Regions from separate parts of the Paraburkholderia sp. JPY419 genome, predicted to be linked through region 1. Evidence: predicted binding sites of a transcription regulator. Region 1 holds the regulator's gene; each other region holds the start of a gene.
The links. Region 1 encodes HrcA, which represses chaperone genes, less so after heat shock. Its sites were predicted from a motif close to TTAGCACTCNNNNNNNNNGAGTGCTAA; they were not measured.
Positions count from the first base shown of each region.

Region 2: rpoH (RNA polymerase sigma factor RpoH) is a predicted target of HrcA. The motif match lies at 3,837-3,863, and genes of this name have one in related genera.
Region 3: groES (co-chaperone GroES) is a predicted target of HrcA. The motif match lies at 4,907-4,933, and genes of this name have one in related genera.

Region 1 covers NZ_JBNDKV010000002.1:1,400,627-1,411,420, reverse strand. Annotated here, with positions in the region: gene QFZ91_RS12615 (YhdP family protein) at 1-615, opposite strand, end outside; gene glnE (bifunctional [glutamate--ammonia ligase]-adenylyl-L-tyrosine phosphorylase/[glutamate--ammonia-ligase] adenylyltransferase) at 877-3,675, shown strand; gene recN (DNA repair protein RecN) at 3,788-5,455, opposite strand; gene QFZ91_RS12600 (NAD kinase) at 5,519-6,421, opposite strand; gene hrcA (heat-inducible transcriptional repressor HrcA) at 6,633-7,652, shown strand; gene hemH (ferrochelatase) at 7,831-8,901, shown strand; gene QFZ91_RS12585 (RNA-binding S4 domain-containing protein) at 8,910-9,317, shown strand; gene QFZ91_RS12580 (hypothetical protein) at 9,289-9,450, opposite strand; gene grpE (nucleotide exchange factor GrpE) at 9,814-10,401, shown strand; gene dnaK (molecular chaperone DnaK) at 10,734-10,794, shown strand, end outside.
Region 2 covers NZ_JBNDKV010000002.1:1,579,690-1,590,483, forward strand. Annotated here, with positions in the region: gene ybiB (DNA-binding protein YbiB) at 55-1,026, shown strand; partial or broken gene QFZ91_RS13370 (2-isopropylmalate synthase) at 1,404-2,390, shown strand; gene QFZ91_RS13375 (nuclear transport factor 2 family protein) at 2,582-2,965, opposite strand; gene QFZ91_RS13380 (acyloxyacyl hydrolase) at 3,008-3,571, opposite strand; gene rpoH (RNA polymerase sigma factor RpoH) at 3,925-4,860, shown strand; gene cydP (cytochrome oxidase putative small subunit CydP) at 5,270-5,530, shown strand; gene QFZ91_RS13395 (cytochrome ubiquinol oxidase subunit I) at 5,520-7,112, shown strand; gene cydB (cytochrome d ubiquinol oxidase subunit II) at 7,147-8,283, shown strand; gene nagE (N-acetylglucosamine-specific PTS transporter subunit IIBC) at 8,408-10,207, opposite strand; gene ptsP (phosphoenolpyruvate--protein phosphotransferase) at 10,339-10,794, opposite strand, start outside.
Region 3 covers NZ_JBNDKV010000002.1:1,289,564-1,300,357, reverse strand. Annotated here, with positions in the region: gene QFZ91_RS12125 (polysaccharide biosynthesis tyrosine autokinase) at 1-1,476, shown strand, start outside; gene QFZ91_RS12120 (hypothetical protein) at 1,580-2,008, opposite strand; gene QFZ91_RS12115 (hypothetical protein) at 2,010-2,960, shown strand; gene QFZ91_RS12110 (hypothetical protein) at 3,307-3,924, opposite strand; gene QFZ91_RS12105 (hypothetical protein) at 4,245-4,451, shown strand; gene QFZ91_RS12100 (hypothetical protein) at 4,445-4,633, shown strand; gene groES (co-chaperone GroES) at 5,005-5,295, shown strand; gene groL (chaperonin GroEL) at 5,347-6,987, shown strand; gene cysC (adenylyl-sulfate kinase) at 7,190-7,828, opposite strand; gene QFZ91_RS12080 (chondroitin 4-O-sulfotransferase) at 7,855-9,066, opposite strand; gene QFZ91_RS12075 (hydroxymethylpyrimidine/phosphomethylpyrimidine kinase) at 9,238-10,101, opposite strand; gene QFZ91_RS12070 (rubredoxin) at 10,400-10,570, shown strand.

The DNA of each region.
Region 1 (10,794 bases):
GATGCGGATATCGCGCAGCGCCAGTTCGGGCTCGTGGCGGGTCGCGTCGCGCCAGCGCAGCACGCCGCCGCGCACGACGATCGCCTGCTGACGCAACAACCAGGTGGACAGCGCGTCGTTGCCGCTGTGGCGCGTCGGTACCGGCACGCCCGCGACCGACAGCACGCCGTCGTCGCTGCGCGACACCAGCACGTCCGGCTGATCGACGATCAGGCTCGACAGCGCCGGATGAAACTCCCATAGCGAGCGCCAGGATACCGTCGCGGTGGCGTGCGGAATCGTCAGCGCGGGTTGGCCGTCGTGATCGCGGATGACGAGGTTGGTGACGTCGAGCCCAGGCTGGAAGCCGCTCCAGTGCGGCGCGAGCCGGCCGATCGTGAATTGGGTGTGCAGCTTGTCGGAGACTGCGGCTTCGATGCGCGGCCGGAACGTGTCGACTCGCGGCAGCACCACGTAGCGCAAACCCAGAAACACTCCGCCCGCGATGAAATAGAGGACGAGTGCGAGCGTGGCCAGCACGCGCAACGTCCGACGCAACACGATGTGGTCGCTTCCGCTCACATGCCGGACCTGCGATGGGGCTTGCGGGTCGGCGGATTCGTTTCGCTCGGACATGCTGCGGCGGCTGGGCGTATGGTAGTTTTGCGTGTTAACGACGAAATGTAACACACGGGAAAGCGTCGGCGGACTTCCTGCAAACCCTGTCCGAAAGCCCGTGACGGGGATTCGCGAGGCCGTTCGGCACGGGCTTCGGCATGCTTGCCGCCGCGTGCCGGTTGCACAATAGAACGATATGACAGCGACCCCGAAACGACACCCCTACATCGTCAGAATACCGCCGGACAAATTCGATCAAGCAACGAGCGAGCCAGATTTTTGATGACTGACGCAACCCTCCTGAGTTCCAGCTATTCGCACTATGCCGCGCGCGCCGCCGCGGCCCGCCCGCAACTGGTCGCGCATGTCAGCGCGCTGGCCGACGAGCCGCTGACGCGCGAGCGCATCGACGCGCGTCTCGACGCACTGTGCGCCGAGGCGGCTGGCCCCGCCGGTGCGCCGGTCAACGAAGATGCGCTGAAACGCGCGCTGCGCCAGTTGCGCACCGAAGTATTCTGCGCGGTGATGGAGCGCGACCTGGCCGGCGAAGCCGATATCGCCGAAGTCACCGGCGCGATGACCGATCTCGCGGAAACGTCGATCCAGCGCGCGCTGACGGTGCTGAGCGCCGAACTGGAAGCGCTGTATGGCGAGCCGCGCGACCAGCAGGGCGAGCGGCTCACGCTCGGCGTGGTCGGCATGGGCAAGCTCGGCGGGCGCGAGCTGAACGTGTCGTCGGATATCGATCTGATCTTCGTCTACGAGGACGATGGCGAGACGACCGGCGGCCAGCGCTCGCCGCTCGCGACCCAGGAGTTCTTCACGCGGCTCGGCAAGCGGCTGATCGGCGCGCTCGCGGAAGTCACCGCCGACGGCTACGTGTTTCGTGTCGATATGCGTCTGCGGCCGAACGGCGATTCGGGCCCGCTCGTGTGCAGCCTCGGCATGCTCGAAGAGTATTTCTACGTGCAGGGCCGCGAGTGGGAGCGCTACGCGTGGATCAAGGGCCGGCTCGTGTCCGAGGGCGCAAGCGCCGCGGCGCAGCGGCTGCAGAAGCAGCTCGATGCGATCGTCACACCGTTCGTCTATCGACGCTATCTGGATTTCGGCGTGATCAGCGCGATCCGCGCGCTGCATCTGCAGATCCGCCAGGAGGCGCAACGCCGCGCGTCGATGCGCCCCGACAAGGCCGACGACATCAAGCTCGGCCGAGGCGGCATCCGTGAAATCGAGTTTAGCGCGCAGGTGTTCCAGCTGATCCGCGGCGGCCAGGACGCCGGCTTTCGCGTGCGGCCGACGCTCGCCGTGCTGCGCCATGCGGCCACGCATGGGTTGATGGACCCGTCGGTTTGCCTGAAGCTGTCGCAGGCGTATCGCTTTCTGCGCGAGCTCGAACATCGCTTGCAATATCGCAACGACGCGCAGACTCACGCGATGCCCGTCGATGCCGAAGACCGCGCGGCGCTCGCGCGCGCGATGGGCTGCGACGACTACCCGGAATTGATGACTAAGCTCGACGCGCATCGCGAGTTCGTCGAACAGCAGTTCGACCAGATTTTCGCCGACAAGGTGGGCGGCCGCGACGGCTGCGGCGCGCCCGAGGACGGCGCGGCCGCGTGGGTGTGGAGCAGTGCGCTCGCCGACGATAGCGCCGACGACGCGCTGCGCGCGCGCCTCATCGAACTCGGTGTGGCCGAACCCGGCGAGTTGCTCGCGCGGCTGCAGGCGGTGTGGCGCTCGTCGCGCTACACGGGCCTGAACGAGCGCAGCCGGCAGCGCTTCGACATCGTCGCGCAGCGCGCGCTCGAAGCCGCGCGCACGCTGGAGCCGGCCGGCCGGCGCGGCGATACGGTCGCGCGCCTGTTCGATCTGCTCGAAGCGGTGAGCCGGCGCGGCGCGTATCTGGCGCTCTTGACCGAGTATCCGCAGGCGCTGCACCAGGTGCTGTCGGTGCTGGGCGGCTCGCGCTGGGCGGCCGGCTATCTGATCCGCCACCCGCAGCTGCTCGACGAACTGCTCGACGGCGAGGCCATCAACAGCCCGTTCGACTGGCCCGAATTCGAACGAACATTGCGTTTGCGGCTCGCCGCCGCCGACGGCGTCGAGCAGCAGATGGATCTGCTGCGCCACGCGCATCAGGCCGAGGTGTTTCGCATTCTGCTGATCGATCTCGCCGGCAAGCTGTCCGTCGAGCACGTCAGCGATCGGCTGTCCGAGCTCGCCGACGCGGTGCTCGACGTGACGATCGAAGCCGTGTGGAATCAGTTGCCCAAACGTCACCGCGACGCGCCGCGCTTCGCGGTGATCGCCTATGGCAAGCTCGGCGGCAAGGAGCTCGGCTACGCGTCGGACCTCGACCTGATCTTCCTGTATGACGATCCCGACGATGCGGCGGCCGACGTCTACGCCACCTTCACGCGGCGCCTGATCACGTGGCTGACCACCGCGACCGGCGCCGGCACCTTGTTCGACATCGATCTGCGGCTGCGGCCCAATGGCGAGTCAGGCCTGCTCGTCACCGATCTCGACGCGTTCCGCCGCTATCAGCTGCGCGAGGGCGACGCGGCGAACACCGCCTGGGTGTGGGAGCATCAAGCGCTGACGCGGGCACGCTACTGTGCGGGCGATCCGGAGATCGGCGCGAAGTTCGAGGCGATCCGCGAACAGGTGCTGACGACACCGCGCGAAGCGCCGCTGCTCGCGAAAGAGATCGTCGAGATGCGCGCGCGCGTCGAAGCGGGTCACCCGAACCAGACGCCGACTCTATTCGACCTGAAGCACGACCGCGGCGGCATGGTCGATATCGAGTTCACCGTGCAGTACTGGGTGCTGCTGCATGCGGCGCGCGATCCAGAACTGATCCGGAATACCGGCAATATCGCGCTGCTGCGTGAAGTGTCGCGTTTCGGGCTGATGAGCGAAGCGGAAGCCGAGACGGTCGGCGCTGCCTATCGGCGCTATCGCAAGCTGCAGCACACGCTGCGGCTCGACGGGATGGAGAAGGCGCGGGTCGATCCGGCGCTGGTCGCGGCCGAGCGCGAGGCGGTGCTGGCGTTGTGGAAGAGGGTGTTTGGGTAAAGGCGCTTGCGCATTTCGCGTAGCGCCAGCGCATCATGCGCGGCCGGGATCGGTGTGAGGTCCCGGCCAACCCGACTCAGGCCGTGTGCGGTGAGCTGCGCACGGCGCAATCTCAGGCGGCCAGCATTTCCTTCGCGTGCTTGCGCGTGGTCGCCGTGATTTCGAGGCCGCCGAGCATGCGCGCGACTTCCTCGATGCGGCTCGCCTTGTCGAGCGAGGTCACGCTGCTGAGCGTGCCGCCGGTGCCGTTGCTCATCTTTGCGACCTGGAAATGATGATCGCCGCGCGCCGCGACCTGCGGCAGATGGGTCACGCACAACACCTGGCGCGCCTCGCCGAGTTGATGCAATAGCCGCCCGACCACTTCGGCCACGCCGCCGCCGATGCCCGTATCCACTTCGTCGAAGATCAGCGTCGGCGTCGGGCTGGCCGCGCTCGCGATCACTGCGAGCGCGAGACTGATACGCGCGAGTTCGCCGCCCGACGCGACTTTCGCGAGCGGCCGCAGCGGCACGCCGGCGTGACCGGCCACGCGGAACTCGATCTGCTCGAGCCCATGCGCACCGCCTTCGGGCAACGGCACCAGCGCGACTTCGAAGCTGCCGCCTTTCATCGACAGTTCCTGCATGCCGGTCGTGACCGCCTCGCCGAGCGCCTTGCCTGCTTTGGCGCGTGCCTTCGACAGTTTTTTAGCCTCGGCGACGAACGCGTCCTTCGCTTGCGCCTCGGCGGCGCGCAGGCCGTCGAGGTCGGCGGCGGCGTCGAGCGCGGCCAATTGCTTGCGGCGCGCTTCGTGTTCTTCCGGCAGCGTCTCGGGCTGCAGACGGAATTTTCGCGCGGCCGAGTGCAGCGCGTCGAGGCGCTTTTCGACCTGCGCGAGCCGCTCCGGATCGAGCTCGAGCTTCTGCGCGTAGTGGCTCAGCGAATACGCGGCTTCCTGCAACTGGATCTCGGCGGGTTCGAGCGCGGCGAGCACGTCGTTCAGCGCCGGGTCGATCTCCGCGAGGTCGCGCACCTTCGACACGATCGAGCCGAGATGCGTGATCATCGCGTCGTCCGATTCGGACAGCGCGCCGAGCGCACCCTGCACGCCGTCGATCAGATTCGCGGAATGCGACAGCCGCCGATGCTCGGTGTTGACCTCTTCCCATTCGCCGGGCTGCGGCGCGAGCTTATCGAGTTCGGTGAGTTGCCACGCGAGTCGCTCGCGTTCGAGTTGCAGCTCGCGATCGCGCGTTTGCGCGTGCTCGACCGCCTGCGCCTTGTCGCGCCACGTGCGCCACGCGCGTGTCACGGCGGCGGCCAGGTCCGACAGGCCCGCGTGCGTGTCGAACAGCTCGCGCTGCGCGTCCGGGCGCATCAGCAACTGGTGCGCATGCTGGCCGTGAATATCGACGAGCATTTCGCCGACCTCGCGCAGCTGCGCGAGCGTCGCGGCCGTGCCATTGATGAACGCGCGTGAGCGACCGTTCGCGTCGACCACCCGCCGCAGCATCACGGTGCCGCCGTGCTGGCCGTCATCGGCCGCGCCGAGCGCCTGCGCGTCGAGCCATTGATCGACCTGCGCGTGCGTTTCGAACTCCGCGGTGATATCGGCGCGGCTCTCGCCGGTGCGCACGACGCTCGCCTCGGCGCGCGCGCCTAGCGCGAGCGCGAGCGCGTCAATCAAGATCGATTTGCCGGCGCCGGTTTCGCCCGAGAAAACGGTAAAGCCGCTGTCGAATTCGAGGTCGAGCGCGGCGACGATGACGAAGTCGCGTATCGAGAGGTGGCGAAGCATGGAGGTCGTCGGGTAGCTTGGATTCGGGTGGCGGCCGCGGCGGCGTGGGCTTGAAAGCGCCGCTTACGGCCTCGGGTCTTCTTCGTGCGACGGGTACTCGTGCCAGTGCAGCTTCTTGCGCAGCGTCGCGTAATAGCTGTAGCCGACCGGATGCAGCATTGGCACCGTGTGACGCGAACGGCGCACCTCGATCGTGTCGCCGAGCTCCAGCGACGTGAACGACTGCATGTCGAAATTGACGTTCACTTCGCGCCCGGAAACGATCTGGATGCTGACCTTCGAGTCGTCCGGCAGCACGATTGGCCGGTTCGACAGCGCGTGCGGCGCGATCGGCACGAGCACGAAGCCCTGCAATTGGGGATGCAGGATCGGCCCCTGCGACGACAGCGCGTACGCGGTCGAGCCGGTCGGCGTCGCGACGATCAGGCCGTCCGAGCGCTGGTTGTACATGAAGCGGCCGTCGACCGACACGCGCAGCTCCGCCATGCCCGAAAAACCGCTACGGTTGACCACCACGTCGTTGAACGCGAGCGCGTGATAGATCGACGTGCCGTCGCGCACGATGCGCGCTTCGAGCAGCACGCGCTCCTCGCGCTCGAAATTGCCGGACAGCATTTGCGGCACGATCTCGCGCATGTCGGAGATTGGAATGTCGGTGATGAAGCCGAGCCGTCCGTGGTTGATGCCGATCAAGGGCGTGCGATATGGCGCGAGCTGGCGACCGATGCCGAGCATCGTGCCGTCGCCGCCGAGCACCACGGCGACGTCGGCGCGCGCGCCGATCTCGGCGGGACGCAGCGCCGGATAGTCGGTTACGCCGATTTCGGCGGCGGTGTCGGCTTCGAACACGACTTCGAGGCCGAGCTTCGCGATGCACGCGGCGAGCGCGGTCAGCGGCTCGCCGATGCCTGGCGTATTGCTGCGCCCGACGAGCGCGACGGTCTTGAACTGGCTGGTCACTTGCATGCCGGCATTACACCATAGGTAGGGCCTGAAAAGAACCGCAGGCCAACCCGGTAGCGGGCCGGCGCACGCGGGGGCGTCTGCGCATGTCGCGATTATCGTTAGAATGGTGAAGACCCGATGACATGCGCGCCCGCTGACGGCGCCGCATTGGCCGGGAGCGGGCGCCGCGGGCGCTCGCGGCTGCGATGCCATTGAGCTAAAATTTTTCGTCATGCTAGATCCTCGCGCACAAACCCTCCTCAAAACGTTGATCGAGCGCTACATCGCCGAAGGTCAGCCGGTCGGCTCGCGCACGCTGTCACGTTACTCGGGCCTCGAGCTGAGCCCGGCCACGATCCGCAACGTGATGTCGGACCTCGAGGATCTGGGGCTCGTGATCAGTCCGCACACGTCGGCGGGGCGCATTCCAACGCCACGCGGCTACCGTCTGTTCGTCGACACAATGTTGACGGTCGAGTCCGCCGCCGACGAAGAAGCGGTGATGCGCGCGGTCAAAACCACGCTGCAGGTGGGCGAGCCGCAGAAGATCGTCGCCGCGGCGGCGAGCGTGCTGTCCAACCTGTCGCAGTTCGCCGGCGTGGTGCTCACACCGCGCCGCAGCCACGTATTCAAGCAGATCGAATTCATGCGCCTGTCCGACAAGCGCATTCTGCTGATCATCGTGACGCCCGAAGGCGACGTGCAGAACCGCATCCTCGCCACCCAGCGCGACTTTTCGCCTTCGCAGCTGGTGGAAGCCTCCAATTACATCAACGCGCACTTCGCGGGCCTCTCGTTCGACGAAGTGCGCCGCCGCCTGCGCGAGGAAATCGACGAGCTGCGCGGCGACATGACCTCGTTGATGCACGCGGCCGTCACCGCGAGCACCGACGAATCCGATACCGGCGAGACTGTGCTTATCTCCGGCGAGCGCAATCTGCTCGAAGTCGCCGATCTTTCGTCGGACATGGCGCGCCTGCGCAAGCTGTTCGATGTGTTCGACCAGAAGACCAGCCTCCTTCAGTTGCTCGACGTGTCGAGTCACGCGGCGGGTGTGCAAATTTTCATTGGCGGCGAATCGACACTGGTGCCGATCGAGGAAATGAGCGTCGTCACCGCGCCGTACGAGGTCAACGGCAAGATCGTCGGCACGCTCGGTGTGATCGGACCGACCCGCATGGCCTACAACCGCGTGATTCCGATCGTGGACATCACCGCGCGGCTGTTGTCCATGACGCTCAGCCAGCAGTAGTCATCGCGCTCCGCGGCGCCGCCGTCATCGCAGCCCGTGCCGGCCATGATGCGCGAACGGGCGGCCTCTGCCAATCGTCCGAATGGCCAGGGTCCGGCGACGCCCGGCCGAACCCGCGCCGCTATAATGAATCTCCATTGAATCGACTCGCCGCGTGAAGCGGTGACTTCTGCTGCCTATGCGCTTCGACCTCGAGCGGCCATCACAGAACGCCACATCGCATCGCGTCGCCGTATTGCTGATCAACCTCGGCACGCCCGACGCGCCGACACCGCGCGCGGTGCGCAGCTATCTCGCGCAGTTCCTGTCCGATCCTCGCGTGGTCGAAATTCCCGCGTTGCTGTGGCAGCTGATTCTGCGTCTGCTGATCCTGCCGCTTCGCGGCCGCCGTTCCGCCAGGAAGTACGCGGCGGTATGGATGCCCGAGGGCTCGCCGCTGCGCGTGCACACCGAAAAGCAGGTCGAGGGTTTGCGCCATCTGCTGCAAGTCAACGACTACACGGTGCTGGTCGACTACGCGATGCGCTACGGCACGCCCGGCATTCCGGCAATGCTGAACCAGCTGAAGCTCGCCGGCGCCGAGCGCGTGCTGCTGATGCCGATGTATCCGCAGTATTCGGCGTCGACCACCGCGACCGCGTTCGACGAAGCCTTTTCCGCGCTCAAGCGCATGCGCAACCAGCCGGAAATCCGCACGGTTCGCCAGTACGCCGATCACCCGGCGTATATCGCGGCGCTCGCCGCGCAGGTGCGTCATCACTGGCATCTGCACGGCCGCCCTGATTTCGCGGCGGGCGACAAGCTCGTGCTGAGTTTCCACGGCGTGCCCAAGCGCACGCTCGACCTCGGCGACCCGTATCACGAGCAATGCCAGCAGACCGGCGCGCTGCTGATGCAGGCGCTGGAGTTGACGCCGGTCGAATGCCGCATCACGTTCCAGTCGCGCTTTGGCAAGGCCGAATGGCTGCAGCCCTACACGGCGCCGACGTTGAAGGAACTCGGTGCGGCAGGCGTGCGGCGTGCTGACGTGTTTTGTCCGGGTTTCACCGCCGACTGCCTCGAAACGATCGAGGAAATCGGCATGGAAGTGCGCGACGAATTTCTGCAGGCGGGTGGCAAGGAGTTTCACCGGATCCCCTGTCTGAATGCGTCTCAGCCGTGGGTTGCCGCGCTCGGCGAAATCGTCGCGCAGCACCTGCAGGGCTGGCCGGTGCAGGCGGTGCCGGTGCCGCATACGACAGGACCTTGAATACGCAGATGAACTACCGCATTTCAACCGAACCGGGCGCGAAACTGCGCATCGACAAATGGCTGTGGGCCGCGCGCTTCTTCAAGACGCGTTCGCTGGCCGCGGATGCGGTCGACAAGGGGCGGGTGCGCATCGGCGGCGCGGCCGTGAAGCCGGCCAAGGACGTGCGTGTCGGCGATCTGGTCGAAATCGAGATCGAGCGCTACGTGTGGCAGGTCGAGGTGCTGGGCGTGTGCGACGTGCGCGGCCCGGCGAGCGTGGCGCAGACGCTTTACGTTGAAACCGCGCAGAGCAAGGAGAAGCGGCAGGTCGAGCAGGAACGGCGCAAGGTGTATCACGAGCCGGCCGCCGCGCTGCACGGGCGACCGACGAAACGCGACCGGCGCACTATCGACAGATTTTCGGGTGGGAACTAAAAAACTGCTCGACCGTGGCGTGTGCGCCACCGTACTCGGTGGTGTGGTCGTTAACCGCGCCGGACATGCAGATGGTCGTGGTGCCCGCGATCAGTACCAGTGCGACCACCCCGATTGCAACGGTCAGTTTCACGGTACTCCCCTCGATGGGCTGAAACGGGCTATCGGAACGACTGTCAGGTGTCGGTAAGGCTTACGTCAAATTAGGGTTAACGTGCGTTGCCGCTCCATGACTGGAGAATAGGTCAGTTGCGGGCTGCACTCAATCCCTATCTGATTGCGCCAAGTGAATGCCTGTTACGGCGCATTTCGCCTGCACGACGGTGGTGCGAAAAAACCTCGGAGCCGCTTGAAACGGCTATTTCAGGCCCCATCTGGGGTCCGGTCTGGCGGATCGGCGCGAAGACACCTGTCGCGATTTTGCAAAGCACGAATCGTACTGTGTCGGAACGGCTTTTTCCGTCTTTGCTTTTACTTTTTAACGACTTTCAGCGACATGGAAAACACGCAAGAGAACCCGACGAGCCAGAATCCCACGCCCGCCGACGAAGCCGCGCGCCAGGCCGCCGAGGCGGCTGAGGCCGCCACTCAACAGCAGGACACCGGCGCCACCACTGAATCCGCCCAGGCTGCCGCCGAGCAGGCGCTGGCCGACGCTCAGGCGAAGATCGCCGAGTTGCAGGAAGACTTCCTGCGCGCGAAGGCCGAAACCGAAAACGTGCGCCGTCGCGCTCAGGAAGACGTCGCCAAGGCGCACAAGTTTGCGATCGAGAACTTCGCCGAGCATCTGCTGCCGGTCGTCGACAGCCTCGAGGCGGCCGTCGCCCATTCGTCCGACGACCTGCAGAAGGTCCGCGAAGGCGTCGAGCTCACGCTGCGCCAGTTGAGCGGCGCGCTCGAGAAGGGCCGAGTCGTGGCCATCAACCCGGTCGGCGAGAAGTTCGACCCGCATCGCCATCAGGCCATTTCGATGGTGCCGGCCGACCAGGAACCGAACACCGTCGTCGCGGTGCTGCAAAAGGGCTTCGTGATCGCGGACCGCGTGCTGCGTCCCGCGCTCGTGACCGTCGCCGCGCCGAAGTAAGCACGTCGAAGCGCAGCCCGTGCGTCCGCGCCGGCGGCGTCTGCCTCGTCGCTTCGCATCGCCGCGCGCCGCAAAACATCCAGTCGATTCAGGCACTTCCGGCGAACCCCGCCGGGGGCGCCGTGCAAGCTGGCGGAGCGGGCTCGCAGCAAGGATTCACGAGGCCGCCCCGTGATTGAAAAAAATTAAAGACCGCATCGCGATAGAGGTCTTGAAAACGATGTGGCCGCACTTATTTTGAGTGCAGGTAGGAATTGAGAGCGGATCGTCCCGCCGCCAGATGGGCCAACCGGGCGCTTTCCGCAGCGATCAAAGTCAGGAGATTTGTAAAAATGGGCAAAATCATCGGCATCGACCTCGGCACGACCAACTCGTGCGTGGCGATCATGGAAG
Region 2 (10,794 bases), 180 kb from region 1:
CCCGAATGCCGTAGCCGACGCCCAAGCGCGGCACGCCACCGCCTCTTGCGCACGATGACCGACTCGACCAATACGACTTCTCCCTTCCCCTGCGCCCGCTTCATCAAGGAAATCGGCCGCGGTCCGAACGGCGCCCGCGCGCTGACCGCCGACGACACCCGCGCGCTCTACACCGCGATGCTCGACGGCCGCGTCGACGATCTCGAGCTCGGCGCGGTGCTGCTCGCGTATCGCGTGAAAGGCGAAACCGCCGACGAACTCGCCGCGATGCTGGCCGCCGCGCATACGTCGTTCGAGCCGGTGCGGCTGCCCCACGGCGCGTTTCGGCCCGTTTCGATTCCGTCGTACAACGGCGCACGCAAGCAGCCGAACCTCGTGCCGCTGCTCGCACTGCTGCTCGCGCGCGAAGGCGTGCCGGTGCTCGTGCACGGCGTCACCGAAGATCCGGGTCGCGTGACGAGCGCGGAAATTTTCACGCAGCTGCGCATCGCCCAGGCGCAGTCGCACGCGCAGATCGAAGCGGGTCTCGCCGAGCGTCGCGTCGCGTTCGCGTCGATCGACGTACTCGCGCCCAAGCTCGCGCGCCTGCTCGCGCTGCGCCGGCGCATGGGCGTGCGCAACTCGACGCATACGCTCGTGAAGCTGCTGCAGCCATTCGCGCCCGCGGGGCTGCGGCTCGTGAATTACACGCATCCGCCGTATCGCGACAGTCTCACGCAGCTGTTCATCACGCATCCCGATGCGGCCGTCGGCGGTGCGCTGCTCGCGCGCGGCACCGAAGGCGAGGCGGTCGCCGATACGCGCCGCCAGGTGCAAGTCGACTGGCTGCATGACGGCATCTGCGAGACGCGGCTGCCGCACGAGCGCTCTTCGCCCGATGCGCCCGAAGTCGAGCTGCCCGAAGCGCGCGACGCGGCGACCACGGCCGCCTGGATCGACGCCGTGCTGCGCGGCGAAGCACCGGTGCCGGGCGCGATCGAACGGCAGGTCGAGCTGATCGTCGATATCGCGAAGACGGCAGCCTGACGGTCGCGGCTTGACAGGCCAGCGCACGCCGTCATACATTTGGCCCCATGCGTTCCCTCCCGAACACCCTCCGAATTATCTCCGGCCGCCTAGCGCGGCCCCTATCGCTACGCCTGGCGTAAGTCACGCGTAGCGCCGCGCGCTGGCAGCTCCGGTTGCCGTCGGCGGTCCTCCCGGTCGTTCCCGCAGTCTCGCTTCACCCCCGTCGTAGTTCTCCACAACCTGTCGTCGTTTGCATTCGTCCGTTTACCGCGCGGGCGAAGCGAGAGGATCAAATGCACGTTGCCTCGGGCATCCGCATCGTGCATGCGTGACAGTCGGCCAACCGCTCGACGTCCCACCCTCCGCCGACGACACCACGAATGAGGCACCTCACCATGTTGCGCAATCCCGCTGAAAAGTACCGCCCCTTTCCCGCCGTGCGGCTGACCGGCCGCAAATGGCCGAGTCGCACGATCGACGCCGCGCCCGCCTGGATGAGCACCGACCTGCGCGACGGCAACCAGGCGCTGATCGAGCCGATGAACGCCGCGCAAAAGCTCGAGTACTTCGAGATGCTGGTCGCGATCGGTTTCAGGGAAATCGAAGTGGCCTTTCCGTCGGCCTCGCAGACCGATTTCGACTTCGTGCGCAAGCTGATCGAGGAGCGGCGCATTCCCGACGACGTCACGATCGAAGTCTTCGTACCGTCGCGCGCGGAGCTGATCGCACGCACGTTCGAAGCGCTCGAAGGCGCGCCGCGCGCGATCGTGCATCTGTATAACGCGATCTGCCCGTCGTTCCGGCGCATCGTGTTCCAGCAATCGAAGGACGAGATCAAGGCGCTCGCAGTCGAAGGCACGCGCGTCATCAAGGAACATGCGCAGGCGCGGCCGGGAACGCACTGGACCTTCCAGTACTCGCCCGAGACCTTCAACACGACCGAGCTGCCGTTCGCGCGCGAGGTATGCGACGCGGTCGCGCAAACGTGGCGGCCGACGCGCAATCACAAGATGATCGTCAACCTGCCGGCGAGCGTTGAAGCGGCCACGCCGAACGTATTCGCCGACCAGATCGAATGGATGCACCGCAACCTCGGCTACCGCGACAGCATCGTGCTGTCGGTGCATCCGCACAACGATCGCGGCACCGCCACGGCCGCGGCGCAGCTCGCGCTGCTGGCGGGCGCGGATCGCATCGAAGGCTGTCTGTTCGGCAATGGCGAGCGCACCGGCAACGTCGACCTCGTCACACTCGCGATGAATCTCGACGCGATGGGTATCGACAGCGGTCTGGATTTCTCGGATCTCGCGACGATCCGGCGCGTGGCGGAGCGCTGCACGCGGCTTCCAGTGGCCGCGCGGCATCCGTATGCGGGAGAAGTGGCGATGCGCGGCTCACGCGCGGCGCGCGACGCGGATGCCGAGCGCGATGAATACGGCGCAAACAGCCGCGATAAAGCTGAGGATTGCGCAACCGCGTAAATCCGACTTGAGCTTGCGGCGGCGGAGTGCGCACCCCGCATTCGGCTGCCGGGACGGGCGCGCTCACGAGGCGCGCCCGCGCGATGAAAATCTCACTCCAGCGCGCAACGCGTCGCCTGCCATGCGATCAGCCGCCACTGGCCGTCTTCGTGAGTGTGAATCGCGGTGTAGGCAATCGGGAACAGCAGCGCGCCGTTGTTCGCTTCCATCTCGATCAGCGCGCGGCCCGTGACCACGTAGGTCTCGCGCCCGGCCGGCAGGACGTCTTGCGACTGCACCTCGATTTGCCGATAACGACGGCGCCCTGCGGTGATCCCGTCGATGAACTGTCGCTTCGTCTCGCGCTTGCCGTTCGTATGAACGTAGCTCACGTTGTCAGCGAGCAGCGTGTCGAGCGACTGCCCATCGCCGTCGACCATCGCGCGAAATCGCTCTCGCTCGAGCCCGCGAATCGCTTCGATCATCTTTGCCGCCATTGCAGAGCCCCTCGAACACCGCGAGCCGCAAAGGGGCCACGGTCAGAAGTGATATTGCAAATATAGCTGGCTGAAATTTATACCAGGATTCGGCTCTTTGATACCGCCATTGGAAACATGCTGGAAGCGGTAGCCGGCGACATACTGCCGATGAGCGCCGAACTGCAGCCCGACGCCCGCCATCTCGGAGAACTGGAACGCGGTGCCCAACGTGAAGTCGGAAGAAATGCGCGGGCTGGTCAGCAACCCGACACCGGCACCCACCTCGATGAATGGCCGCACCAAGCCCGACGACTTGGCGAAGCGGATCACCGGCGTCACACCGATCTCGCCGATGTTGTCGTGAACGTTTCCTTCATTGGTGTGCCACCACGCGACGTGCGCCTCGCCGATCAGCGCGAAATGCCAGTCGCCGATCTGCCACCAGGTGAGGTTCGGGTCCCAGACCACGCCGAGATCGAGCCTCTTGACGTGACGATCACCGACGCCGGCGGCCACCAGCACGCCGAACTGGTCGGCCCGGGACGCGCCCGCCGCACCCAGCAGCAGAACGGCCAACGCACTTTTTAGAGTAAGTGCACGGACCACAAGATTCTTGTTGTTCATTCAGCCCCCATTCTGGTGACTATTAAGCGAGCGCCCCCTTTGTTCCAAGCACGAATTAGGGGCAAGTATCTTCCAGATAATGCGCCCAAACAGCAATTATTCACTTTAGAACAGAATGATGTCAGTCGATCATGAGGCTGCAGCCGCCTCGAACGGTAATTTGTACAGGTTCAACGCACAATGCAAATAGAGCGTATGATGACTATCAGAAATCAACGCTCAATAGGATTTTCCGGAACTTGGATATCCCTGCGACATCTAAGTATTAGCACTCGGCAGATCTGAGTGCTAACATCCATCGCTGGAGTCGTTTACTGAGTACGCAATTGTCTGATTCCAAAGGAGCTTCACACGTGAGCCATGCAATGACCCTTCCGAGTACTTTGAGCCCGTCGTCGGCTAAGGCCGCTCCGGCAGGTGCACTGGCGCTCTCGCATTCCTCGCTGCTGTCCGGTCAACTGGGCAACATCGACGCCTATATTCAGGCGGTCAACCGGATTCCGATGCTGACGCCGGCGGAAGAACGCCAGTTCGCCATTGAATTGCGCGAACATGACAATCTGGAGGCGGCGCGCCGCCTCGTGCTGTCGCACCTGCGACTCGTCGTGTCGATCGCGCGTAACTACCTCGGTTACGGGTTGCCGCACGCCGACCTGATCCAGGAAGGCAACATCGGCTTGATGAAAGCGGTCAAGCGCTTCGATCCCGAGCAAAACGTGCGCCTCGTGTCGTACGCGATGCACTGGATCAAGGCCGAGATCCACGAATACATCCTGCGCAACTGGCGCATGGTGAAGGTCGCCACCACGAAGGCGCAGCGCAAGCTGTTCTTCAACCTGCGCAGCCACAAGCAGGGCCTCGGCGCGTTCACGCCGGACGAGATCGAAGGTCTCGCGAAGGAACTGAACGTGAAGCGCGAAGAGGTCGCGGAGATGGAAACGCGTCTGTCGGGCGGCGATATCGCGCTCGAAGGTCAGGTCGAAGACGGTGAAGAGTCGTACGCGCCGATCGCCTATCTGGCCGACTCGCATAGCGAGCCGACCGCCGTGCTGGCTTCGCGTCAGCGCGACCGGCTGCAAAGCGACGGCATCGCAAGCGCGCTCGACGCGCTCGATCCGCGCAGCCGCCGCATCATCGAAGCGCGCTGGCTGAAGGTGGCCGACGACGGCTCGGGCGGCTCCACGTTGCACGAGCTGGCCGACGAGTTCGGCGTGTCGGCCGAACGTATCCGCCAGATCGAAGCCAGCGCGATGAAGAAGATGCGCGGCGCACTGACCGAATACGCGTAAGCGTCGAAGCCATGCGCGCGTCAATTGTGTCCCGCCCACGACGGTAACAGCGACACACGGTAACCGGTCGCGTACTATTTAGCGACCATCGCTCAAGCCCCGCCCTCGCAAGACGGCGGGGCTTTTTCATTCCTTTCGTCCATTCGTGCGTCTCCCGGCCGCAGCGCATTCGCGTAGGCCTGTCCCCAAGCCGGCCTGTCGAGCCCGGTAAGCCTTTCTTGACGTATCGCGAGTCCGGTAGCAATACTGCACAGACGCGGCAAGTTTCGCGACGTGATGCCGCATGGCTAACCCTCAGAGCACGAGGTTTCCCCTCCTACAATCGGCATGCATTCGCCAGACTGCCTGACGGCAAGGGCGGTCTGGATCCGGCCGGACTCTCCGGCGTGAAGTCGTCTTTCGACCGATCATGACCCTAGCCCTCAATCGCAGCAGCACTGTCCGGTCGCGCTTGCGCGCCGGGTTCAGCAGGTGGGTGCGCGGTCCAACGCTGGCGCGCGATATCGCCATCATTCTCGCCATCAAGTTCGCCCTACTGATGGCGCTCAAGTTCACATTCTTCAATCATCCGCAGGCGGAGCACATGATGCTGCCGCCTCAGCAGGTCGCGCAGGCGCTACTGTCGGTGCCCGCCCCGCATCCGTCCGGAGGTGATCAACATGCCCGTTAGCGAAGTCGTAGAACTGTCGCGGTTCCAGTTCGCCATCACGGCGCTTTATCACTTTCTGTTCGTGCCGCTCACGCTCGGCCTCGCCTGGTTGCTCGTCATCATGGAGTCGGTCTACGTGATGACCGGCAAGCAGATCTACAAGGACATGACGCAGTTCTGGGGCAAGCTGTTCGGCATCAACTTTGCAATGGGCGTCGCGACCGGCCTCACGCTCGAGTTTCAGTTCGGCACCAACTGGGCCTATTACTCCCATTACGTCGGCGACATATTCGGCGTGCCGCTCGCCGTCGAAGGACTGATGGCGTTCTTCCTCGAATCGACGTTCGTCGGTCTGTTCTTCTTCGGCTGGAACAGATTGTCAAAGGTCCAGCATCTGATCGTCACGTTCTGTGTCGCGCTCGGATCGAACCTGTCGGCGCTGTGGATTCTGATCGCCAACGGCTGGATGAACAATCCGGTCGGCGCGACGTTCAACTACCAGACGATGCGCATGGAGCTCGACAACATCGGCTCGGTGATCTTCAACCCGGTCGCACAGGTGAAGTTCGTGCACACGGTGTCGGCCGGTTACGTGACCGCGGCGATGTTCGTGCTCGGGGTGTCGTCGTGGTATCTGTTGAAGCGCCGCGACACCGAGTTCGCGCTGCGCTCGTTCGCGATCGCCGCCGGTTTCGGCCTCGCGTCGGCGCTGTGCGTAATCGTGCTCGGCGACGAATCCGGCTATCGCACCGGTGAAGTCCAGCAGGTCAAGCTCGCCGCAATCGAATCCGAATGGGAGACCGCGCCCGCGCCGGCGCCGTTCACGGTATTCGGTATTCCCAATCAAAAGGAGCAGCGCACCGACTACGCGATCCGCGTGCCGTACGCGCTCGGCATCATCGCGACCCGCTCGCTGAGCGAACCCGTGGTCGGCCTGCGCGACCTGATCGTCGAAAACGAGGGGCGCATCAAGAACGGCATGCTCGCCTACTCGGCGCTGCAAAAGTTGAAAGGCGGCGACTCGAGCGACGAAGCGCACGCCGCGTTCGACAAGTACAAGGACGATCTCGGCTACGGCCTGCTGCTCAAGCGGTTCGCGCCTAACGTCACCGATGCGACGCCAGACCAGATCGCGGCCGCGGCAAAAAGCACGATTCCGCCAGTGCTGCCGCTGTTCTTCTCGTTCCGCATGATGGTCGGCCTCGGCCTGCTGTTCCTCGCGACCTTCGTGCTCGCGTTCTGGTTCTGCGCGCAGCGCACGCTGCTGCTCGAAAAGCGTCGCTGGTTCCTGCGCTGGGCGGTCATCGCGATTCCGCTGCCGTGGCTCGCCGCCGAGCTCGGCTGGATCGTCGCCGAAATGGGCCGCCAGCCGTGGAGCATCGCGGGCATTCTGCCGACCAACCTGGCCGCATCGACACTGACGCCGCGCGATCTGTATCTGAGCATCGGCGGCTTCGTGCTGTTCTACACGGGGCTGTTCGTCATCGAGATCATGCTGATGCTCAAGTACGCACGGCTCGGCCCTTCGTCGCTGCATACCGGCCGCTATCACCACGAGAACGACCAGCAGGTGACTCAGCCGCTGTCGAACACGGCCGCGTGACGCGCCGCCACACCGCTTCAGAGGAATAAGCCATATGGACTACGCAGCTCTCAGACTGATCTGGTGGGTATTGATAGGTGTACTGCTGATCGGCTTCGCGCTCACCGACGGCTTCGACATGGGCGCGGCGATCCTGCTGCCGTTCATCGCCAGGACGGACTCCGAGCGCCGCATCGTCGTGAACACGGTCGGCGCGACGTGGGAAGGCAACCAGGTCTGGTTCGTGACCGCGGGCGGCGCGATGTTCGCGGCGTGGCCGCTCGCCTACGCGGCATCGTTCTCGGGCTTCTACTTCGCGATGCTGCTGGTGCTGTTTGCGCTGTTCTTCCGTCCGGTCGGCTTCGACTATCGCGGCAAGCGCGAGGATCCGCGCTGGCGCAACGCGTGGGACTGGGGTCTCTTCATCGGCGGCTTCGTACCTGCGCTGGTGTTCGGCATCGCGTTCGGCAATCTGCTGCAAGGCGTGCCGTTCTCGTTCGATACCGATCTGCGCGTCACCTATCACGGCAGTTTCTTCGGCCTGCTCAATCCGTTCGCGCTGCTGACGGGTCTCGTCAGCGTGTCGATGCTGGCCGCGCACGGCGCGGCGTTCGTCAAGTGGAAGACCGATGGCGAGGTTCACGAGCGCGCGTCGAAGGCGCTGCGGCTCTCGGCGCTATGCGCGGTGGTGCTGTTTCTCATCGCGGGCGCGCTCGTCGCGACGATGATCGGCGGCTATCAGATCGTCGACATGCCGCCGCTCGACGCGGTCTCCAATCCTTTGATGAAAACCGTGATCGGCGCGCCGGGTTTGTGGCTGAACAACTACGCGCTCTATCCGTGGACTGCGATCGCGCCGCTCGCGGGTTTGGTCGGCGGAGTGCTCGCGGTGCTGCTCGCACGCTCGCGCTTCGAGGCGACGGCATTTCTGTCGACGTCGCTGATGGTCGTCGGCGTGATCCTGACCGCGGGCTTCTCGATGTTCCCGTTCATCATGCCTTCGTCACTCGACGGCCGCAGCAGCCTGACCATGTGGGATTCGACGTCGAGCCAGATGACGCTCGAAATCATGCTGTTCGCGGTGATCCTGTTCCTGCCGATCATCCTCCTCTATACCGGCTGGGTTTATCGCGTGATGCGCGGCAAGGTGACCGCCGCTGCGATCAAGGAAAACCACCATTCGATGTATTGAGCTGGACCATAAGCGGGTGACTCGCCAGGCGGCACGCTTTGGTCGTAGACGCGAAAGCGGCACCTTGGGATGGGACAAGGTGCCGCTCTTTTTCTCTCAACAGTGCCCGACAGCCATCAGCCGATCAAGCGGGCACCGGCGCCGCGCCCGCGCCACCGCCTTGCAACGACAGCCGCTCGGCCAGCTTCTGCGCATAGCGCTGCGCGGCCTCGCCGACGACGATATGGAACGTGTCGGTCGACACCCACGCGGTATCGAGCGACGCGAGGCGCTGACGATCGATCGCCGCCGCATCGCGCACGACCACGCGCAGACGCGTCGCCGCGACCGCATCGAGCGAGACCACGTTGCCCGCGCCGCCGAACACGGCGAGCCAGCGCAGCGGATCGGGGTCGAGCGGGCCGCTTTGCGCGTCGTCGGCGCGCCCGGCGTTTCGCGCGGCCGGCGCGGCAGCGGTAGCCGGCGCCGACACGGTAGCACTCGCCACCTTCACTGCGTCGCCCTGACCCTGCGCGATCGCCGTACGCATCTCATCGGCGATGATGTCCGCTTCCGGTCCGATGATCACCTGCACGTTGTTCGCGCCGCGCTTGAGCACGCCACGCGCGCCGATCGACTTCAGTTCGCTTTCGGAGACTTTGTCCGCATCGACGACCGACAGGCGCAGACGCGTCGTGCATGCATCCACGACCGACAGGTTCGCTGCCCCGCCGAGCGCCGCGATATAACGCTGCGCACGCGGCACGGCCGCACCGGCCGCCGGCGCGACGAAACCACCCGCCGCGAACGACTCGACCTGCTCTTCCGCAGCGGCGGGCTCACGGCCCGGCGTCGCCATGTTGAACTTGCGGATGAAGAAGCGGAACAGACCGTAGTACACGACCGAGTACACGATACCGAGCGGAATCGCCCACCAGCCCTTCGTCGACAGACCGAAGTTCAGCACATAGTCGATGAAGCCCGCCGAGAAGGTAAAGCCGAGGTGAATGCCGAGCGCCGAGCAGATCGCAAGCGACAGCCCCGTCAGCAGCGCGTGGATCGCATACAGCACCGGCGCAAGGAACATGAAGCTGAACTCGATCGGCTCGGTCACGCCGGTCAGGAACGACGTGAGCGCCATCGAGAACAGCAGGCCGCCGGCCACTGCGCGACGCTCCTTCGGCACCTCGTGGAACATCGCGAGACACGCGGCCGGCAGGCCGAACATCATCACCGGGAAGAAGCCGGTCATGAAAGTGCCCGCGGTCGGGTCGCCGGCGAAGAAGCGGTGCAGGTCGCCCGTGACCGCCGCGCCGCCGGCCGGCGTGAAGCTGCCGAACACGAACCATGTCAGCGAGTTCAGGATGTGGTGCAGGCCCGTGACGAGCAGCAAGCGGTTCAGCACACCGAACACGAAGGCGCCGAGCGCGCCGGCCGTCGTGAGCCAGTGGCCGGCCAGATCGATCGCGCTCTGCACCGGCGCCCACACGTGGCCGAATATGATGCCTAGCACCACGCAGACCACGCCTGTCACGATCGGCACGAAGCGTTTGCCGCCGAAGAACGCCAGGTAGTCGGGCAGCTTGATGTCCTTGTAGCGGTTGTACAGCAGCCCCGCGACGATCCCCGCGATGATCCCCGACAGCACGCCCATGTTGAGCTTGTCGTTGATGTCCTTCATCACCGCGGTCTGCACCAGATAGCCGATCGCGCCAGCCAGACCCGCGACGCCGTTATTGTCTTTGGCGAAGCCGACCGCCACGCCGATCGCGAACAGCAACGGCAGGTTGTCGAAGATCGCGCCGCCCGCATCGGCGATCATCTTGATGTTGAACACGTCGGGCTGGCCGAGCCGCAGCAGCAGGCCGGCGACCGGTAGCACCGCGATCGGCAGCATCAGCGCGCGTCCCAGGCGCTGTATCTTCAGAAACGGATTTGCATCCATCGGTATCTCCAATTTTGTCTCGTGGGGTACGTCTTCGGTGAGTAGTGCAGCGATGCGGAGAATCGCGCCGCGCGTGAAGGCAGCCGTACTGCCGGACGCACGGCGTGCGAGTTCTCCATTTGATTAATCTTTCAATCGAGCGGCCACGCCGCGCGGCTTGCGGCTCGAACCGCCTGCGCCGAGTCGAGCGCGAGCGCCTCGCGAGCGCGCTGGCGGCACAACTGATAGTCGAGCGTGCGCACGCGTGCCTTGATGCCGGGCACCGAGACCGGATCGACCGATAGCTCGGTCACACCCAGGCCCACCAGCAGCGGCATCGCGAGCGGGTCGCCGGCGAGCGCGCCGCACACGCCGACCCATTTGCCATGCTTCGCGGCACCTTCGACGGTCGCCGCGATCAGCCGCAGCACCGCCGGATGCAGGCCGTCCGCCTGCGCCGCGAGATCGGGCTGACAGCGGTCCATCGCGAGCGTGTATTGGGTCAGGTCGTTCGTGCCGATCGACAGAAAATCGGCGTGCTGGGCGAGCTGATCGGCGAGCAATGCGGCCGACGGCACTTCGATCATCACACCCACTTCGACCGGCTC
Region 3 (10,794 bases), 110 kb from region 1:
TCTGGCGTGATCCGCGTGAGCCTCGAAGGCGCCGACCCGGCGCTGATCGCGGCGATCGTCAACAACGTGGCGCGCCAGTTCGTGCGCCAGGATCTGGCAAGCCGTTCGAGCGAGTCCGATCACACGCTCGCGTATCTCGAGCAGCAACTGCCCGCCGCGCGCAAGGCGCTCGACGATGCGGAAGAACGCTACGGCAAGTTCCGCAATACCCATGGCACCGTCGATCTCGGCGAAGAAAGCAAGCTGCTGCTGCAGCAGATCGTCGACAACAAGACGAAGCTGCTCGATCTGCAGCAGCAGCGCGCGGAGCTATTGCAGAAGTTCACGCCGAACCATCCGACGGTCGCCGCGCTCGATGCGCAGATCGCCGCATTGCAGGGCGCGCAGAGCACGATGAACCGCAGCGTCTCGACGATGCCCGACACCGAGCAGACCGCGTTGCGTCTGCAGCGCGACGTGCACGTGAACACCGATCTTTACACGAACCTGCTCAACAGCGTGCAGCGGCTGCGGGTGGCGCAGGCCGGGCAGGTGGGCGGCGTGCGCGTGGTGGACTTCGCCGAAACGCCCGACGATCCGGTGCGGCCGAAGCGCATGCTGGTGATTTTGATGTCGCTCGGCGGCGGCCTCGTGCTCGGCTTGCTGCTGGTGTTCCTGAAGCGCGCGATGCGCGGCGGCGTGGAGCGCCCGGACGAACTCGAGGGGATGCTCGGCGTGCCGGTATTCGCGGTGGTGCCGCGCAGCCAGACGCAATTGCGTCTGCAGGAAAAGGTGTCATTGCGCCAGCGCGGGCAGCATGTGCTCGCGCAGCAGGCGCCCGAGGATCTCGCGGTGGAGGGCGTGCGCAATCTGCGCACGTCGCTGCAGTTGTCGCTCGATCATGCGGCCAACAATGTCGTGATGATCACCGGGTCGCGGCCCGATGCGGGCAAGTCGTTTCTATCGGTGAATCTGGCGACGCTGGTCGCGTCGGCAAACAAGCGCGTGCTGATCATCGACGGTGACATGCGGCGCGGCGACGTGCATTCGCATTTCGGCGTCAGTCATCGGCCGGGACTGTCCGACGTGCTGTGCGGCGGCGATCTCAACGCGATGATCCAGCGCGACGTGCTGCCGGGCCTCGACGTGCTCGCGAAAGGCACGCTCCCCTCGCACCCGGCCGAACTGCTGATGAGCCGACGCTTCGAGGCTATGCTCGAGGTGCTGAAGCCGCAATACGACGTCGTGATCATCGATACGCCGCCGGTGCTCGCCGTGACCGATTCGACGCTGATCGGCAAATACGCGGCGACGTCGCTGCTGGTCGTGCGGCATGGGCGTCAGCCGCTGCACGAGATCATCGAAACCGCCAAACGCCTGCGTAACGGTGGTGTCGGCCTGCGCGGCGTGCTGCTCACCGATGTGCCGCAGGAAGCCGCGTTCCTCGGCTCGGGGTATCAGGGCGGCTATTACGGCTACGACAGCATCGTCGGTTGACACGGCCGCCCGCGCAGCGCGTCTTTTGGGGGGCGCCGCGCGGCAGGCGTGATTGGCGGCATGCTCGTGCCGCCATCTGGCGAGATCCCTCGCAATCCTTAGCTCAGTGGTGGCGCAGCAGATCGCGCAATGCGTGCGACTCTTCCGCCGGCGGCTCCACGGTCTGCCACGCCGACGGCGGGATGGTCTGCCACGCCGATTCGTGCGACGCGAGCGAGACGAGGCGCTGCGCGTCCTTGCTGCTCGAATCGATCCGCAACGCTTCGTTGGCGTTGTGCGACGCGCACTCCCAACGTCCGACGTTGCTACAGCCGCGCGCGAGACTCAGCAACGCGTCCCGTTGCTGCTCTAGCGTGCTGACCTGGGCGCGCATGCGGCGCGCGTCGCGATTGTCGGGCTGCGCGGTGATGGCCGCGGCGAGGCGCGCTTTGGTCGCCGACAGATTGCCTCGTTGCAGATAGCCGCGCGCGGCTTTCAGATTGCGCTCGGCGTCGGCGCGCTGTTTGTCGGCCAGCGTGAGCGGGGCGGCCAACGTGTCGGTGTTGCTGCTGTGGTTGGTGTTGATCGACGTGACCGCAGTACCGCGCGGCGTGGGCGCGGCGACGCCCGCGCCCGATTTCGTGGTTGGCGCTGCGGTGGGTGCGGTCGTGACGATGAGTGGAGACGATGGCACGACGGCCGGCGTGGTCGCAACGACTGACGGTGACGGTCGGGCCGGGACGGGTGCGGTCGCCACGGCTGGCGGTGACGAATGCGCTACGGCTGGCGGTGACGAATGCGCCACGGTTGGCGCGGACGCGACGACGGGCGGTGAGAATGGCGTGACGGTCGGCGCGGTCGCCACGACGGGCGGTGACGAGAGCGTCATGGTAGACGCGGACGCGACGACGGGCGGTGCTGCGCGAGCTACGGTCGGCGTGGTCGCCACGGCGGTCGGCGCCGAGCGCGTTACGGTTGGCGCGGTCGCCACGACGGGCGATGAGGATGGTGCGACGGTCGAGGTGGTGGCCACGACTGGCGGTGACGACCGCGCCAAGGTGGGCGCGGTCGCAACGACGGGCGACGAGGATGGCGCGACATTCGGCGTGGCCGCCACGGCCGGCGGTGACGAGCGCGCCACGGCAGGCGCGGTCGCCACGACCTGCGACGCCGATGACGCGACAGGCGCGCTCACATTCGCCGGTTGCTGCCGCGCGACGATCACGGGACGCGGCGCTTGCGCGACGATCGACGCGGGCGTCGGCGCCGCGGCAACCGACGGCGCCGCATTCCGCGCAACGCTCTGCGCGGGGACTTGCCCAGGCGTGTCCGGGTGCACTGTGCCGAAGACCGTCACTGGCGTGTCGACGCTCGCATCGTCGTCGAGAAGAACGAAGCCGATATACACGGCGCCGAGCGTCGCGAGCGCGGCCGCGGTTAGCGCAAGCGGGTGCCGCCGTCGACGTCCGCCCGGCTCGAACGTGGCCTCGTCGAGCAATTCGTAGGGACTCATCTTCGTTTGCGCGGAGCGCCGCGAGGCGCGGTCCGCGGGCAAGCTCGCGGCCGCTGGCAGCGGGTCGAGTTGCGCGCGCGATGTACTCAGCGCCCGGGATCGCGCGGTGCGCTCGCCGGGCTTGTCGTTCGTATCGAACGAATCGATCGGCAGCGCATGGCATGCGGGACACGGCGAAAAGCGGCCCGGCAGCGGCACGCCGCAGTATGCGCAGTGATGGAAAAATGGCTGGTCGGAAGTCGAGTCGCGCGGCATGGCCGTGTCGCTCCACTGGCGCCGAAGGTCGGCGCCATTAAAAAGAATGAATGCGACGACGCTCGCAGGCGGCGTCGGCCGAACTACTGGACGACGTAACCGCGCGCCTGCATGCACGCGCCGTAGGCGGCCCAATAGCGGGTCATCGGAGGCTCGGGCGCGGGCAGCGGCGGCAGCTTCACGTTCGACGCCGCGTTGGCCTGCGTCGAAGCGCCCGCTCCATCCGACGCGCCGGCTGCCGCGCTCGCGCCCGGTGTCGCCGCCGATGCGCTCGGCGGTGCGTTCGCCGTCGCGGTGGCCGGTGCCCCTGGCGCGCTAGCGCCGTTCGCGGCTTCGTTCACGGGCTTCGCCGACGCTGCGCCGCCAGGCGCCTGCGCGCCGGCGAGCGGCGCGCTCGCGGCTTCTGGCGCGCTCGCGTTCCACGGCAGCGGCGTGGCCGAGAAGGAACTGGGGGGAAGCGGGGGTTTCGACGGTACGCCGGTCGACGCACCTTTGGCCGCCGGCGGATGACGCGGCGGAATCTGCGACTCGTGGGCCATGTTGACCCCGGTCACGCGGTTCGCCTCGGCGTAGCACATCGCGTTATCGATGCTGCGCTCGTAAGGGCTCTGACTTCGGATCGGATAGGTGACTGGCCGCCACGCGAACGCGGCAGTGCTCGTCACCAATAGCGTCAGTACGGTATATGTTTTGAATGCCATCGCAGTCACTCCCGCAGCGATGTCTCGCCTTTTTGTGTTTGATTTCGTGTCGTGTTCGAGCTTGTTGTCGATGTCTGGCGCTCGTGCTTCTGTCGCGGCCTGCCGATAGGCCGTGGCGTTGCGGTGCTCGTGCCACGGCTCCCCGGAAGGGCACGTCGCAAATGCCGCTTTGACGAGCGTAGCACCGCGGCTTGGCCGCGCGATGCATCGAATAGCGCGCGAAAACGCCATCGTGCAGTGCAATCAAGACACAATCGGCGAGGCGGCGTTGAAGATCGGGACAATCCCTGGTCGCCACGAAGGATCGTCAGGAGTCGAAGATGAAGAATCCATCGTATCGCTATCGACCGCTTTGCGCTGCGCTTTGTTTGTCGATGCTGTCGCTGGCCGCGCCGCTCGCGAGCGGCGCGAGCGACGCCAACATGAGCGCAGAGACGGCGGGCGAGCGGGCGAGTTTCGCGCAGGCGTTTTGCGGCGTGTCGCCCGAGCGCATCGGCGCCTATAAGGAGCGGCTCCGAAAGTGCTGACCGGAGCGACCGATTTCGATCAGCACTGGGACGCGGGCTGGCATCGCGCCGACGACACCAATAGCCAGATGAACGCACCACGCGAGCGAGACCCGAAGGAATTCGCGGCGCGTATCAAGGTCAATTACGAACGGCTCAAGTGGATGGCTGGTAACGCGTTGCGCCCGCCTGCGCAGAAGTGAGTCGAACCATGCTCGATCGGACGGGGGTTTTCCCTGGAAATCGCAGATCCGACGGTATCGAGTACGGTGCGTGGCTGCTGTCTGTCTGCGATAGCGCCCCTTCGCCGTGCGGCGACAAGCCGTAAATCTCGTCGCAAGTATTTGTTTTTGCTCGGGTTCGCAGCTCAGACGCATGATTGCGCCGGCGCGCCGGCACCGCGACGGTCGTGCAAAACCTCGCCCGCAGCGCCGCTGCTCCCTACTTCTTGAATTTGTCACTACGCGTCCATATAATTAGCACTCGCTGCACGAGAGTGCTAACAACATCTCCGGTTGGCTCGTCCAGCCGGGTTTTCTCAGCGTTCTTCAGTCTCAATCAGAGAGGAGTATGTATGAACCTTCGTCCTTTGCATGATCGCGTGATCGTCAAGCGTCTGGATCAGGAAACCAAGACCGCGTCGGGCATCGTGATCCCCGAAGCCGCAGCGGAAAAGCCGGATCAAGGTGAAATCCTCGCAGTCGGCCCGGGCAAGCGCGACGACAAGGGCGCAGCGATCGCCCTCGACGTGAAGGTCGGCGACCGCGTCCTGTTCGGCAAGTACGCAGGCCAGACCGTCAAGGTCGACGGCAACGAACTGCTGGTGATGCGCGAAGAAGACATCATGGCCGTGGTGCAGAAGTAAGCGCAAAGTCGCTACTTCCGGTTATATCCAAAGTATTCAAGGAGTTAGAAGATGGCAGCTAAAGACGTCGTATTCGGTGATTCCGCCCGTGCCAAGATGGTCGAAGGCGTGAACATTCTCGCCAACGCCGTGAAGGTCACGCTGGGTCCGAAGGGCCGCAACGTGGTCCTCGAGCGCAGCTTCGGCGGCCCGACGGTCACCAAGGACGGTGTGTCGGTCGCAAAAGAGATCGAACTGAAAGACAAGCTCCAGAACATGGGCGCGCAAATGGTCAAGGAAGTCGCTTCCAAGACCAGCGACAACGCAGGCGACGGCACGACGACCGCTACGGTTCTCGCGCAATCGATCGTCCGCGAAGGCATGAAGTACGTCGCATCGGGCATGAACCCGATGGACCTGAAGCGCGGCATCGACAAGGCCGTTGCAGCCGCAATCGAAGAACTGCGCAAGATCAGCAAGCCGTGCACGACCAACAAGGAAATCGCCCAGGTTGGCGCGATCTCGGCGAACAGCGATTCGTCGATCGGCGAGCGCATCGCTGAAGCAATGGACAAGGTCGGCAAGGAAGGCGTGATTACCGTCGAAGACGGCAAGTCGCTGCAAGATGAGCTGGACGTCGTCGAAGGTATGCAATTCGACCGCGGCTACCTGTCGCCGTACTTCATCAACAACCCGGACAAGCAAGTTGCCGTGCTCGACAACCCGTTCGTGCTGCTGCACGACAAGAAGGTGTCGAACATCCGTGATCTGCTGCCGGTTCTTGAACAAGTCGCGAAGGCTGGCCGTCCGCTGCTGATCATCGCTGAAGACGTGGAAGGCGAAGCGCTCGCAACGCTGGTCGTCAACAACATCCGCGGCATCCTGAAGACCGTTGCTGTCAAGGCACCGGGCTTCGGCGATCGTCGTAAGGCGATGCTGGAAGACATCGCGATCCTGACCGGCGGCCAGGTCATCGCAGAAGAAACCGGCCTCACGCTCGAGAAGGCAACGCTGGCTGAACTGGGCCAGGCGAAGCGTATCGAAGTGGGCAAGGAAAACACCACGATCATCGACGGCGCTGGCGAAGCAGCGAACATCGAAGCTCGCGTCAAGCAAGTGCGCAAGCAGATCGAAGAAGCGACCTCGGACTATGACCGTGAAAAGCTGCAAGAACGCGTTGCCAAGCTGGCAGGCGGCGTTGCAGTGATCAAGGTCGGTGCTGCGACCGAAGTCGAAATGAAGGAAAAGAAGGCACGTGTCGAAGACGCACTGCACGCAACGCGCGCAGCTGTGGAAGAAGGCATCGTCGCTGGTGGCGGCGTCGCGCTGATCCGTGCGCGTACGGCGATCGCTGGCCTGAAGGGCGCAAACGCCGATCAGGACGCAGGTATCAAGATCGTTCTGCGTGCAATGGAAGAGCCGCTGCGCCAGATCGTCACCAACGGTGGCGAAGAAGCGAGCGTCGTCGTGGCAGCGGTTGCTGCTGGCAAGGGCAACTACGGCTACAACGCAGCGACCGGCGAGTACGTCGACCTGGTTGACGCAGGTGTCGTGGACCCGACGAAGGTGACGCGCACGGCGCTGCAAAACGCAGCTTCGGTTGCTGGCCTGCTGCTGACGACCGACGCAGCTGTCTGCGAACTGCCGAAGGAAGATGCTCCGATGCCTGGCGGCATGCCCGGCGGCATGGGCGGCATGGGCATGGACATGTAATTCCGCTCGGGCCTCGTGGTCCGGCCGCGTGGTTGAACTGCCGCGCGTCTGGATCACGGACGAGGCCCGCTTGGAAGATCATGTGGGGAGTGCGCCGCGAGGCGTTTCCTCAAACGAAAAAACCCGCTCAGGCGGGTTTTTTCGTTTGGAGCCGGCGCTGATGTGGCGGCCAGCAAGCGCTTCCGGACGCCCTTTGTCCGGATCAGGCGCCCGCGACGTGAGCCGTACGGTGAGCCGATCTTGCGAGACACTTTTCGTGCAGGTAGTGGAAAATCTGCGCGACGCTTTGCGCGGGGCTCAGCGTTCCGGTTTCGACGTGCAGGTCTGGATCGATCGGTGCTTCATAGGGCGCTGATACACCGGTGAACGAACTAATCTCGCCAGACCTCGCTTTCGCGTAAAGACCTTTGGGATCGCGGCTTGCGCACGTGGCGAGCGAGGCGGACACGTAGGTTTCGACGAACTTGTCGGCTCCGATGATCTCGCGCGCCATTGCGCGGTCTTCGCGTAGCGGTGAAATCAGCGCGGTAATCACGATCAAACCCGCATCGTTCATCAACTGGGCGACGTGCGCGACGCGGCGGATGTTTTCGCGCCGGTCGTCCCGCTCGAAGCCCAGGTCGCTCGCCAGACCGTGGCGGATGTTATCGCCGTCGAGCACATAGCAGGCATGACCGAGAGCGATTAGCCGCTCTTCGAGCGCGAACGCCAGTGTGGATTTACCGGCGCCGGACAGGCCGGTCAGCCATATCGTGGCGGGCGTCTGATCGAATATGCGCATGCGGTCCTGCGCCGCGATCTTGCCGGTGAAGCGTTGCACGAAGATGGGCGGCTCTTTCATGTATAAGTTCTCCTGTCTCCTTTGGCTCACTCGCAGTGCCAGCCTTGTCGCCACGTGCCAGCGTTGTGCAGGCGTTCCGTGGAATCCGCGATCGTAACGCAAAAGCCTTCTGGGATGCCGTCTGGCAGCGCAATCGAAAATCCGCTGTTCGAACTCGGATAGCCGGCGCTTGCCACATCGGGCCGCGGCTCGCCGCTGAGGCCAGTTGCGACGATCTGCGCGCCGATCCGCACTTCGAGCGGCACTTGCCGCTCTGGCCTGCTCAAGTTGACGGCCCAGCCGCGCACTACACCGTCCCCCACCGTGTCGACGAAGCCGTCGAACAGGTCGGCCGGCGGACGCCGCTGGCTTTGCGCGAACTCCAGATAAGTATCGATCGGCGTCAGATCGAAGCGGCGGATCACCTCATGCACGCGCGACAAGAATGAGCCGTCGATGCCCAGAACCGTTGCGCTATAAATGTGCGGATTCTCGAGCTGATCTATTTCTGCCTGGATCACGCGGACCAATTCGAGTGCATTCGAAAAGACGCTGCCCGATTTTTTCGCATAAGCTTCGACGATGCGATTGGCATCGCGAAACAGCTCGTAATCAAGACTATTGTCATCGATAAATTTCTGTCTTGCTGCTTCGCTCAGCAGTGCTGTGCTATTCGGTTTGCCATTAATGCGGTTCGCTTCGAAGCAGAACGGTAATTTCATTCCGGTCGAACCGCATAACCGCAGTAAGAATTCGCTCATGTCCTCGCAGAGGCCGACGGTACCGATATGTTCGCGCAAATGGATTTGCGCGACGGCGAGGGACGCTTCGTTGACCGCCGGTTCGCCGCTCAGCATCTGCACGAACAGGTTCCGGCCGCCGAGCGATTCGCTGACCCACTCGTCGAGCGATAGCACGCCTTGAAGCGCCATAGCCTCCGGCGTCGACACGCTGACCCCGCGCATGATTTGGCCGTTCTTGCCGTTCGCGGCATACCGGTAGTGAGAGATGTGGCGCGCGAGCGGATCGCGCAGGATCGTGCAGTAGTTGACTGGATGTTTCATCACCCGATGAATCCCAAACGGATGATGTCCACCGCCGACTTGCGTCTCGAGAAGCTTCGCGCGACAGTTTCGCCACCCATCCTGATCCCAAACAAAGCTAATGAATTGATCATTACCTTTGTTCAAATCAAAGCACGAAATAACGGTCGAACCGCCGCATTTCGGTGGATGGATAAAAAAGGTCGGAAAAGACATGTGGGGACATATGGCTGTCAGGGATGCGTAAAGTCTAGACAAACGTTGTCATTGACGTTGTAACGTTTAATTACGCAGGAACACGTCTGGTTACATTGGCGCGAAAGACGCACTGAATGAAAAAACCCGCCTGATAGCGGGTTTCTAGTCGATTACCGATGAATCACGAGGTCAGTGTCGCGCTTCCCCGGGCGCTGCGCCCTTGCCTTGGGCCGGCGGGGTTTCGTCGTCGTCGCTGCTGCGTGCCCAGAAGAAACGATCGGGCATGTACGCCCCCATGCCGGGCCGGAACGCATTGCGCACCGCCTGATACAGATACTCCTGGCTTTCGCGCACCGCTTCCGCGGGCTCCTGGCCGTTGGCGAGCAGCGCGGCGATCGCCGCGCCAAGCGTATCGGTCAGGCCCGTCAGCCGATGGGGCGCACGGTCCCACAAGTCCTGACGCAACTGGCCGTCCTCGCTGAAGAGCGTGTTGACGAGCCGGTGCGTGCCGGTTTCGGTCGACAGAATGTACTCGCAGCCCTGCGACAGCAGATGCGAGATCGCGGCGTCGAGGCTCGGCGCCTCCGCGTCACCGTCGGGCTGCGCAAGCGCGAGCAGCGTCGACGAGTCGGCGACCAGCAGCGTGGTTTGCGGGGCGAGCAGATCGGCGATCGCTTCGCGCAGTTCGTCGGCGGCGAGCACGTGTTCGTCGTCGAGAGTGAAGTCCGGGGCGAGGATCAGCGGGACATCGTCGTAGTCGGCAACCACTTCCGCGATCGCGCTGACCACCTCGGCGCGCGTGCACGCGCCGACCTTGAAGGCGGCGATCGGCATGTCCTCGAGCAGCATGCGCGCCTGCGTCGCGACGATGTCAGGGTCGAGGCCGGTGACTTCATCGCAGCTCGCCGAGTCGCGCACGGTATAGCCCGTGAGCACGGATACGCCGTGGCAGCCCATGCTGGCAAGTGTCATCAGGTCCGCCTGCAGGCCGGAGCCGCCGGTGGGATCGGAGAGGCCGAAGGTGAGGACGATCGGAGGCGTGTCGCTGGGCATGAAAATGGATAAGAAAAGCAGGATTTCGGCGCACAGTGCGCAATTGGCTCAATTATGCGGCCTAAACCGTTGACAGGGCGTTTTTTCGCGCGGCTTGCCCGAGGGCCCGCCCTACCGTGTCGCTGGCGCCCGCCCAACGCGTGGCAAGACGCCGCAAGCGGCGCTGGCACGGCGCGCGGGCGCCCCGCCGAAGGCCGGTCCACGTTACGGTTGCGCGTTTTCGATTGCTAGGCATGGGGGCGCCAACACGGTACCATCATGGCTCCCGTTTCCACGGACTCAACGACGCGACAAAAGAATGGAATATCAAAGCTGGATGTGCCTGATTTGCGGCTGGATTTACGACGAAGAGGCCGGCTTGCCCGACGAAGGCATTGCGCCGGGCACGCGCTGGGAAGACGTGCCCATCAACTGGACGTGTCCCGAGTGCGGAGCGCGCAAGGAAGACTTCGAAATGGTCCAAATCTGAAGCACGGCAAGCCCCGGAAGCTTCGGCCCCAAAACGGTGTCGCGAGGTTCGGTCCCGAACCTGAACCCTGAGCTTCAATCCCGAAAGTGAGCGGTGTCGCCACCGCACAATTGCTGCATTCGCTTGATGCGTCCGGCGCGCCCGGCGCCTGTCTGAGCGCGCTGGCGCGGAACATCGCCGGACGCGTCGTGTCGCAACGGTAGTCTGTCATTGTCCTGTCGCCG